2 regions of the Cellulomonas sp. H30R-01 genome follow, and region 2 is predicted to be linked to the other one. Evidence: riboswitches for the same ligand, from Rfam matches in the RefSeq annotation. Region 2 holds a riboswitch; the other holds the start of a gene.
The links. Region 2 has a riboswitch for S-adenosylmethionine ahead of GXP71_RS10330 (hypothetical protein). Riboswitches for the same ligand answer to the same signal wherever they lie in the genome.

Region 1 (5,363 bases), 250 kb from region 2:
CGCGGCGCGGGTCACCGCGTCGAGCCGGCCCGCGACGCCGTCGGGCGACGGCACGAGCGCGTCGTCGAACGTCACGAACGTGACGCCCGCGTTCTCGGCGGCGGCGACCACGTCGCGCAGCCGTCGGGCGCCCAGTGCGTCGGCGGTGGGGCGGGGGTCGACGGTCCAGGCGGCCGGGTGGGCGCCGGGACCGTCGACCTCGAGGGCGAGGTGCAGGGTCATCGCGGGTGGTGCTCCAGTTCTCAGGCGGGGTGGGAGGCGCGTACCGCGTCGACGGCCGCGCCGAGGCGGTCGACGAACGCGAGCAGGGTGTCGGTCGTGTGGTTGCCGTAGGCGAGCCGCAGGTGGTCGGCGAACTCGCGGCGGCCGCCCGACGCGAAGAACTCGCCCTGCTGGTACGTGGCACCGCGCTCGGCGGACTCGGCGTGCAGGCGGACGGGGTCGATCGACGCGTCGGTCAGCCGCGGCCACAGGAAGAAGCCGCCGTCCGGGCGGCGCGTCTCGACGATCCCGGGGAGGCGCTCGTGCAGCGCGTCCACGAGCACGTCGGCGCGCTCGCGGTACAGGTCGCGGGCCCGCGCGAGCGTGGTGTCGAACCAGGCCGGGTCGTGCGTGAGCAGGTCGACCACGATCTGCTGCTCGAGCGTGGAGGTGTGCGAGTCCTGCCGGTTGCGCAGCGTCACGAACGCGCTCGCGAGCTCCTCGGACGCGACGACCCAGCCGAGCCGCAGGCCCGGGCCGAGCGTCTTCGAGAACGTGTTGACGTGCACCACCCGGTCGGACGTCGACAGGATCGTCGAGTCCTCGTCGGCGCCACGGAACCGCAGCTCGCGGTACGGGTTGTCGGCCAGCACGACGAAGCCGTACCGCTCGGCGAGGTCGACGAGCCGCACGCGCTGGTCGGTCGGCAGCGTCCCCTGCGACGGGTTGTGGAAGTCCGGCACGGTGTAGACCGCGACGGGTCGCGCACCCGCGCGCAGCTGCCGCTCCAGGTCGTCGACGTCGAGGCCGTCCGGCCCGACGCGGACGGGCACGGGGCGGCCGTCGGAGAGCTCCAGGGCGCGCAGGAACAGCGGGAAGATCGGGTTGTCGACCGCGACCGCGTCGCCGCGCTCGACGAGCGTGAGCACCGCGAGCGACAGGCCGTGGAACCCGCCGTTCGTCACGATCACCCGCGCCGGGTCGACGCCCTCGCGCGCCGCGATCCAGCCGCGGAGGTCGTCGAGGCCCGCGGACTGCGAGTACTGGAACGCGGCCGGGCCCGAGCGTGCGCCGCGCAGGACGCGCTCGGCGGACGCGAGCAGCGCCTCGACCGGGAGCGCGGTGTCGTCGGGGATCCCGCCGAGCAGCTCGATGTCGCCGGGTCGGCGCCGGCGCAGGCTCGCGTCGCCGAAGCCCTTCGGGGCGCTCAGGGCGCGTGCGAGGGCGGAGAGGGACGCAGGCGCGGTGGGCGCCTCGGTGGCCGCCGGGGCGGTGGTGACGGTGGTGGTCATGACGGACCGGACCTTCCGTGGTTCGACGTCGCACGGCCGGGGCCGCACGGCGTGCTCGGCAGCACCCCACGCGTGCCGCGGGCTGCCGTCCCGCCTGCCGAGCCAGACGGCGGGACTCCTGACGGGCCGCGGACGCTAGGCACGGCTCGCAGGGGAGTCAACGGGTGGACGCGGTCGTCTCAGCCACCGGCGCGCACCGGCGGGAGGCCGAGCTGCTCGCGCAGCGTGCCGGGGGTCCGCGCGGTCCGGAACGCGCCCGCCCGCTGCAGGATCGGCACCACGTCGCGCGCGAACCGGCGCAGGCCCGACGGCATGACGGCGGGCCCGACGAGGAAGCCGTCCGCGGCGCCGGCGTCGAACCACGCGAGCAGCTCGTCGGCGACGTCCTGCGCGGTCCCGACGACCAGACGGTGGCCGCGGGTCGCCGCGGCCACGCGTGCGAGCTCGGCGACGGTGAGCCGGTCCCGCTCGGCGCGCGCGTGCAGCAGCCGTGCGCGGCTGCGGTGCCCGTCGGTGACGGCAGGCGCGAGGTCGAGCGGTGCGTCGGGCGGCAGGTGCGACGTGTCCCAGCCGAGGATCGCCGACAGCCGGGCGCGCGCGTGGTCGTCGTCGATCGCGGCCGTGAGGCGGTCGTGCACGTCCTGCGCCTGGCGGCGCGTGTCGGCCACGACCGTGACGACGCCGGGCAGCACCAGGACGCGCTCGCGGCCGCGGTCGGCGGCGCGCGCCCGCACCTCGTGCGCGAACGCGACCGCGTCACCCAGGTGGTCCTGGGCCGTGAGCACGACGTCCGCGTACCGGGCCGCGAGGGCGAGCCCGGCCTCGGACGACCCACCCTGGAAGAGGACCGGCCGGCCCTGCGGCGAGCGCGACGCGGGCAGCACCCCGCGCACCGCGTGGTGGGCCGAGACGTGCTCGACCCGGCGGACCCGGGACGGGTCGACGTAGCGTCCGGTGCGCCGGTCGCGGACCACCGCGTCGGGCTGCCACGCGTCCCAGAGCGCGACCGCGGCCCGCACCGCGTCGGCGGCCTTCGCGTACCGCTCGGCGTGGTCGGGGAGCCGGTCCGCGCCGAGCGCCGTCGCGGCCTCGCGGCGGAACGACGTGACGACGTTCCAGCCCGCCCGGCCGCCCGACACGTGGTCGAGGCTCGAGAGCTGGCGCGCGAGCTGCACGGGGTCGCTGAAGGTCGTCGAGAAGGAGCCGACGAGACCGATGTGCTCGGTCGCGGCCGCGAGGGCGGCGAGCAGCACCGCGGGCTCGAGCCGCGGATGGAAGCCGGGGGAGACCGGGTCGCCCTGCTCGCCGAGCACGTCCGTGACGAGGAGGAAGTGCAGCAGCGCGTCCTGCGCGGTGAGCGCCGCCGCCCGGTGCTGGGCCAGCGACTCCGTGTCGGTCGCCTGCGTGCTGACGCGCCACGCGCCGCCGTGCTGCCCGGCGACCGTGTGGTAGGCGCCGAGCACCATCTGCCGTCGTGCGGTCATGCCGTCCCCCTCTCGCGAGGGCGTCATGGTGCGGCGGCGCGTCGGCCGATCCAACGGACGGACTGGTGCTCCCGCGATGTGAGACGTCGCCGAGGGGGCGTTGACAGTGCCGCGGCGTGGGCCGACCCTTCCGCGCAGGTCACGAGCCCCGCCGTCTGGCCCGGCAGGCGGGGCAGCAACCCCGGCACGCGGGGTGCTCCCGGGCGCGACCCGGCCCGTCGTCCCGGCGGGCAACGTGCGAACGAACCGGAGCCCCGCATGTCCGTCGACGTCCAGGACACGACCCGCCTCGCCACGCAGCGCTACGGCGGCGCCGCCCCCGACGCCGTCGTGAGCACGCCGGTCGTCGAGCAGCAGCTCGCGCACCGCTCCGTCCGGCGCTACCTGCCCGACGCGGTCGACGACGCGACGCTCACGACCCTGGTCGCCGCCGCGCAGTCCGCCGCGACCAGCTCGAACCTCCAGCTCTGGAGCGTCGTCGCCGTCCGCGACGCCGCCGCCCGCGCCCGCCTCGCGGAGCTCGCCGGCGGACAGGCGCACGTCGTGCAGGCGCCGGTCCTGCTCGTGTGGCTGGTCGACCTCGCGCGCGCCCACGCGGTCGCGGCGAGGCACGAGGCACCGACCGCGGGCGCCGAGTACCTCGAGACGGCGGTCGTCGGGTTCGTCGACGCGGCGCTCGCCGCCCAGAACGCGACGCTCGCGGCGGAGTCGCTGGGCCTCGGCACGGTCTACATCGGCGCGCTGCGCAACCACCCGGCCGAGGTGTCCGCGCTGCTCCGGCTCCCCGCGCACGCCTTCCCGGCGTTCGGGCTCGTCGTGGGTCACCCGGACCCGGCCGAGGGCTCACGCGTCAAGCCGCGGCTGCCGCAGTCCGCGGTGCTGCACCACGAGACGTACGACGAGCGCGCGCACGACGCGGTCGACGACTACGAGCGGCGCATCGGCGCGTTCTACGCCGACGAGGGTCTCGCGCACTCCTGGGTCGAGCGGCTGCTCGCCCGGCTGTCCGGCCCGCACGCGCTCAACGGCCGCGACCGGCTGCGCGAGCACCTGGAGACCCGCGGCTTCCCGCTGCGCTGACCCGTGCGAACCTCGCGGGCCGATCCCGTCCCGCCGACCCCGTCCCGCCGATCCAGTCCCGCTGACTTCCACACCCAGGAGCACGACATGACCAGTCCCACCGCCCCCGCCGAGGACCTCTCGCTCGAGGACGCCGGCGCCCTGGCGCCGCTCGTCACGCCCGCCGACGCCGCCGAGCGCGTGGCCGCCGGCGCGGTCCTCGTCGACGTCCGCAGCGACGCCGGCCGCGCGCGCACGGGGGCGATCCCCGGCGCGACGGTCGTCGACCGGTACGCCGTCGACACCGACTTCGACCTGGCGTCGGCGGCGCACATCGCGCCCGTCGTCTCCCTCGACACACCGATCGTCGTCGTGTGCGGGTCCGTCCGCGGCTCAGGTCCCGTCGCCGCGGAGCTGCGTGCGCGCGGCTTCACGAACGTCGTGCACGTCGAGGGCGGCGCACCCGCGTGGAAGGACGCCGGCCTGCCGGTCGACGAGATCGCCGTCGACCAGGGCCCGGCGTGAGCGCACCCACCACCGACCGGGTCGACGGGACGCGGCAGGTCGGGATCGTCGTGCGCCTCGTCGAGCCGCACGAGCACGACGAGGTCGCGCGCCTGTCCGTCGCCGCCTACGCGCACGACTACGACATCAGCGACACCTACCGGGCGTCGCTGGCCGACGTCGCGGCCCGAGCGGGCGAGCACGAGGTCTGGGTCGCGCAGGACCTCGCGACCGGCAGGCTGGTCGGCACCGTCGCGACGCCGCGCGCCGGCGGGCACATCTCGCCGCTCGGGCAGGACGGCGAGCTCGACTTCCGGCTGCTCGCGGTCGACCCGTCGGCCCGCGGGCGCGGCATCGGGACGCTGCTCACGCGGTTCGTCGTCGACCTGGCCCGCGCGCGCGGCCTGTCGCGCGTCGTCATGAACTCCGGACCCCGGATGACCGGCGCGCACCGCCTCTACGAGCGCCTCGGGTTCGTGCGGGTGCCCGAGCGCGAGACGCGGGTCGTCGACGGCGGGACGCTGCTCGCGTTCAGCCTCGACGTGGGGCCCGTGGGGGAGGGCACCGCGACCGGCGGCCGGGTCGTGGAACCCCGGACCGACGAGGGCGCCCGCGGTCTACCCTGACGGGATGACCGCATCGCTCGAGGCACCCCTGCACGACGCCGCCGAGACGGACGTCGCCGCGCAGGTCCGCGAGGTGGCGCAGCGCGCCAAGGTCGCGTCCCGTGCGCTCGCGACCGCGACCCGCGCCACCAAGGACGCCGCGCTGCACGCGCTCGCCGACGCGCTGGTCGCCGCGACCGCCGAGATCGTGGCCGCGA
Region 2 (5,363 bases):
CTCGGGCACGGCGGCGGGCTCCGACCCGGCGGCCGGCTCCGACCCGGCGGCCGACGGCACCGGCACCGACCCGCGCGCGGGCGGCATGCCCGGCGGCGGCGAGTTCTCCGCCCAGGACGGCGTCCTGCTGGAGATCACGGGCGGCACGCTCGTGGTCGACGCCGAGGGCGACGGCCTCGACTCCAACGGCTCGATCACGATGAGCGGCGGGACGGTCGTCGTCGCGGGCCCGACGAGCTCGGGCAACGGCGCGCTCGACTACAACGGCACGTTCGAGATCAGCGGCGGCGAGCTCCTGGCCGTCGGCGCGTCGGGCATGGCGCAGACCCCGTCGGACGGCTCCCCGCAGTCGTTCGTCGGCCTCACGCTCGACGGCACGCAGCAGGCCGGCACGGTCGTGCACGTCGCCGCGGAGGACGGCACGGTCCTCGCGTCCTTCACGGCGCCGAAGTCGTTCTCCTCGGTCGTCTACTCGTCAGCCGACGTCACCGACGGCGCGACGTACACGGCGCTCGTCGGCGGCGCGACGGGCACGCCGGACACGACGGGCCTGTCCCACGACGGCGACGCGTCGTCGGCGACGACGTCCGCCACGGCCACGGCGGGCGAGGCCCAGGCCGGCATGGGCGGCGGCCCCGGAGGCGGCCAGGGCGGACGCCCGTCCCGCCCCTGACACCCCCCTCCCCGCGCGAGATCGACATGGTGGCCGTCCCGAGCTGTCGGACGGCCACCATGTCGGTGTCGACGGAGCGACGGAGCCGGGTCAGCGGCGCAGGATGCGGCGGGAGAGCCGGTTGCCCAGGGACTGGGCCAGCTGGACGAGCACGATGATGACGATCACCGTGATCCACACGACCGCGAAGTTCCACCGCTTGTACCCGTAGTCGAGCGCGAACGCGCCGAGCCCGCCGCCGTCGAGCGTCCCGGCGAGCGCGGACATGTCGACGAGCGCGACGAACACGAACGTGAACCCGAGGATCAGCGGACCGAGCGCCTCGGGGACCAGCAGCGTCAGCACGATCCGCCACCGCGAGGCACCCGTCGCGCGGGCCGCCTCGATGACGCCGGGGTCGATGGCGACGAGGTTCTGCTCGACGATCCGGGACACCCCGAACGTCGCCGCGAACGACAGCGGCACGATCATCGCGGTGCTCCCGAGCCGGGTGCCGATCAGCCCGACGGTCACGGGCGCGATGATCATCAGCAGGATGAGGAACGGGATCGGCCGGAACACGTTGACGACGAGGTTGAGCACGCCGAACACCGGCCGGTTGGACAGCAGCCCGCCCCGACGCGTCGTGTAGAGCGCGATGCCGAGAACGAGCCCGAGGACCCCGCCGATGAGCAGCGTCGCGGACACCATGTAGAGCGTCTCGCCCGCGGCCTCCAGCAGCTTGGGGCCGTGGAAGGCGGGGTCGAAGTCCCCGGCAGCGGGGAGGACCGTCGCGGCGGACGGCGACGCGACGGCCGGCAGCCCGGTCGCGAGGGCCGACGTGAGCGCGGTCATCGGACGGCCTCCTCGACGGGCGCGACGGCGCCCAGCTGCGCGACGAGCGCGTCGACGGCCGCGTCGGGCCCGTCGAGCGCGAGCGTGAGCGACCCGAACGACTGGTCCTGCAGGGTGCCGATGCCGCCGTACACGATCTCGAACGCGACGCCCGACGCCCCGGCCGACGCGAGCACCGACCCGAGCCGCGAGCTGTCGGTCATGGTGACGGTGACGATCCGCCCGGTGTGGGTGCGCTGGAGCCGCTCGAGGACGGTGCCGCGCGGCCGGTCGTGCACGACGGTCGACACGAACCGCTGCGTGACGTCCGCCTGCGGGCGCGTGAACACGTCGAACACGCTCCCCTGCTCGGCGACGCGCCCGTCCTCCAGGACGGCGACGCGGTCGGCGATGGACCGCACGACCTCGAGCTCGTGCGTGATGACGACGATCGTCACGCCGAGCTCGCGGTTGACCTTCTGCAGCAGGTGCAGGACGTCCTGCGTGGTCTGCGGGTCGAGCGCGCTGGTCGACTCGTCGGCGAGCAGGATCTTGGGCTGCGCCGCGAGCGCCCGTGCGATGCCGACGCGCTGCTTCTGCCCGCCGGACAGCTGGTCCGGGTAGGAGTGCGCGCGGTCGAGCAGGCCGACGAAGTCGAGCAGCTCGGCGATGCGCCGGTCGCGGTCGGCCTTGGGCCAGCCGGCGACCTTGAGCGGGAAGGCGACGTTCCCGGCGACGGTGCGCGACGAGAACAGGTTGAACTGCTGGAAGATCATGCCGATGTCGCGGCGCTTGCGCTCGAGCGCGCGCTCGGACAGCGACGCGACGTCGTCGCCGTCGACGACCAGCTGCCCCGACGTGACGCGCTCGAGGCCGTTGATGAGCCGCACGAGCGTGCTCTTGCCGGCGCCGGAGTAGCCGATGACGCCGAAGATCTCGCCCTGCTCGACGGCGAGGTCGACGCCGTCGACGGCGCGGATCGGCCCGTTCGGGCCGTCGAACACCTTGGTGACGTCGCGGAACTCGATGATGGGGGTCACGTGGGGGGACCTTTCACGGAAGGACGACGGCCGCGCGGCCCGGTCCCCGGGGGTGGTGGGGACCGGACCGCGCGGACGGCTCAGCCAGCGGCCTTGAGGTTCTCCTGCGTCTGCGCCAGGACGTCCTGGAGCTTCGCGGCGTCGTAGCCCTCGACGATCGTGGCGGTGCCGCCCGACGACTCGACGACCGACTCGAGCACCTTCGGGTCGTGGTACAGCTCGACGATCTTCTGGTACGTCGGGTTGTCCACGTCGTCCGGGCGGGCGGCGATGATGTTGATGTACGGCTGCGCCCCGGCCGAGCTCGGGTCGTCCGCGAAGACGTAGCTGTCGAGGTCGAAGCCCGCGTCCGTCGCGAAGTTGTTGTTGACGATCACGCCCGCGACGTCGGGGTCGCCGATGAGGCCCGCGGTCTGCGACGCCTCGACAGGGCGCACGACGACGGTCGACGCGTCGGTGTCGACGTCGTCCGGCGTCGGGACCTTCGGCTCGCCGGTGAACTCGATCAGGCCGGCCTCCTCGAGCACGAACAGCGCGCGCGCCTGGTTGGTCGCGTCGTTGGGGATCGCGACCTGCTCGCCCTTCGTGAACTCGGAGACGTCCGTGTGCTTCTGCGAGTACAGCGGCAGCGGGACGATCAGCGTCGAGCCGATGGGCTGCAGGTCGTCGCCGGTGTTGTTGTTGTGGTCGGCCAGATACAGGATGTGCTGGAACGCGTTGAGGTCGATCTCGTCCTCGGTGAGCGCCGGGTTCGGCTGCGTGTACTCGGAGAAGCCGACGATCTCGAGGTCGATGCCCTCCTCCGCGGCGAGGTCCTTGAGGATCTCCCAGTGCGGCTGGCCGACGTCGGTCGTGCCGAGGCGGACGACGGTCGCGCCGTCACCGGCGGCGGAGTCGTCGGCGTCGGGACGCGTGAACGCGAAGACGAGCGCGCCGACGAGCACGACGACGGCGACGACCGCGCCGACGACGAGACCGGTGCGGCGCTTGCCGCCGTTCTTCGCCGGGAGGACGGGGACGTTCTCGGACATGGGGTGTCTCCTTGCGGTGTGCCCGACGGATCCGGGCGGGTCAGGGACAGGCGTCGTGGGACGCCGGCCGCGTGGCCGTGGGCCGGTGCGGCGGTGGGACGAGGACGGCGGGAAGCCGTCGGTCGAGGCGCGCGGCGTCGTGCGCCGGGCGGCTCAGGTGCGGCGGTGGCGGCGCTGTGCCGGTGTCAGACCAGCTGGCCGTGGGTCGCCGGACACGCGGGCATGCGACACATGACGGCCGTGGCGGCGGTCATGGTGCGGGCCTCGCGGGTGTCCATCGATCGACCTCTTCCTCGCGCGCCGGCGACGGTGTGCCGGGCAGTGGCGTCAGTGAAGCGAACCTGCTGGACACGTGTCAAATTCCGACCGGTAACGTCGGGATAAGTCTCGCGGGCGGCGCCGACGGGCCGGGCGACGAGCGCGCGGGCGACGGGCTGCGGGGTCATGCGTCCTCCTCGGGCGCCAGGGCGCCGGTCGACTTGTGGGCGCCGCCGTGACGCACCACCGGTTCTCGCCCCGGGGCACCCCGCTCGATCAGGAGGGTTGCCGTGCAGCCAGCCGGGTACTTGACGCTGCAGCTCGTGAACCAGGGCCCAGGATAGTCGACGGGCCGCTTCGTCTCGACGAGACGCTGGTCACGGCGGTCGGCACCAGCGCCGTCTCGGACCTCTGCGACACCTCCAGGCTGAGCAGAACCGCAGACAGGTCCGCGTGCGCCGCAGCGCCCGGACGCGCTGAGGCCCCCGACGCGGCGTGCGCGTCGGGGGCCTCGTGAGCACACGGGCCTGAGGCCGGGCGCCCGGGTCAGGCGTCGGCGGACGGCTCGTCCGTGGACGGTGCCGCACCCTCCCCCGCGAGCAGCAGGTAGAGGTCACGACGGGCTCGGTCGAGCACGGCGACCGCGGCGGTCGCCTGCTCGGGCGTGCCGGTGCGCGCCACCTGGACGGCGGCCGCGGACAGCGCCTCGACCGCGGGCCGCAGCGCCTTGCCCGGGTGGACGGGCCGCTCGGCCGCGTCGAGCCACGGGGTGCCGAGCGCCTCGCGGTTCTGCTCGACGTAGCCCGCGCCCGCCTCGGTCAGCCGGGCCAGGCGTCGCCCGCCCTCGGCGGACAGCGTGACGAGACCCTCGTCCTCGAGCATCGCGAGCGCCGGGTAGACGGCGCCCGGGCTCGGCCGCCAGCGACCCTCGGACCGCTCGCCGATCTCCTGGATGAGCTGGTAGCCGTGCATGGGCTGCTCGGTGAGCAGCAGGAGGACGGCCGCGCGGATGTCGCCGCGACCGGCCCGCCCGCCGCGGCGTCCGCCGTGGCGCGGGTGGGGGCCGCCGTGGTGGCCGCCGAAGCCGCGGCCGCCGCGCGGTCCGGGACCGCCGGGGCCGAAGCCGGGACCGAAGCCCGGGCCGAACCCGGGACCGAACGGCGGGCCGGACGGGCGCCCGCCCGCGTCCTCCTCGAACGCGTCGGGGCCGGCGGGGTGGTGGTGGAAGTGGTGGTGTCGCATGGACGAGCTCCTCGGGATCGTGGGGGCCGGCGGGGATGCGGGGCACGGCTCGACCGGGTGTCCCGGGAGGGGTGCAGCGCGATGCCGACGTCGTGAACGATATATCGTTGATACATCGTTCGCAAGACCCGGCGCGACGATCAGGTCCCACCGAGTGGCGACCAGAACGACCAGGGCTCCCCCTCCGGCCCGATCGCCCCGTACTCGCGCACCCCGTACGGCTGGTCCGTCGGCGGGTACGTCACCGTGCCGCCGCGTGCGACGACCGCCGCGTGGTGGGCGTCCACGTCCCGCACCGTCACGACG

Region 1: linked by a shared signal. The riboswitch ahead of GXP71_RS09225 (nitroreductase family protein) and the one ahead of GXP71_RS10330 (hypothetical protein) in region 2 are both predicted to bind S-adenosylmethionine.

Annotation. Positions count from the first base shown of each region.
Region 1 covers NZ_CP048210.1:2,064,919-2,070,281, reverse strand. The annotation lists gene GXP71_RS09240 (LLM class flavin-dependent oxidoreductase) at 1-222, opposite strand, end outside; gene GXP71_RS09235 (PLP-dependent aminotransferase family protein) at 243-1,493, opposite strand; gene GXP71_RS09230 (NtaA/DmoA family FMN-dependent monooxygenase) at 1,673-2,977, opposite strand; SAM riboswitch class IV at 3,115-3,220, shown strand; gene GXP71_RS09225 (nitroreductase family protein) at 3,236-4,057, shown strand; gene GXP71_RS09220 (rhodanese-like domain-containing protein) at 4,145-4,561, shown strand; gene GXP71_RS09215 (GNAT family N-acetyltransferase) at 4,558-5,166, shown strand; gene GXP71_RS09210 (glutamate-5-semialdehyde dehydrogenase) at 5,171-5,363, shown strand, end outside.
Region 2 covers NZ_CP048210.1:2,317,592-2,322,954, forward strand. The annotation lists gene GXP71_RS10310 (carbohydrate-binding domain-containing protein) at 1-673, shown strand, start outside; gene GXP71_RS10315 (methionine ABC transporter permease) at 764-1,507, opposite strand; gene GXP71_RS10320 (methionine ABC transporter ATP-binding protein) at 1,504-2,526, opposite strand; gene GXP71_RS10325 (MetQ/NlpA family ABC transporter substrate-binding protein) at 2,607-3,557, opposite strand; gene GXP71_RS10330 (hypothetical protein) at 3,743-4,003, opposite strand; SAM riboswitch class IV at 4,030-4,144, opposite strand; gene GXP71_RS10335 (PadR family transcriptional regulator) at 4,362-5,057, opposite strand; gene GXP71_RS10340 (MerR family transcriptional regulator) at 5,198-5,363, opposite strand, start outside.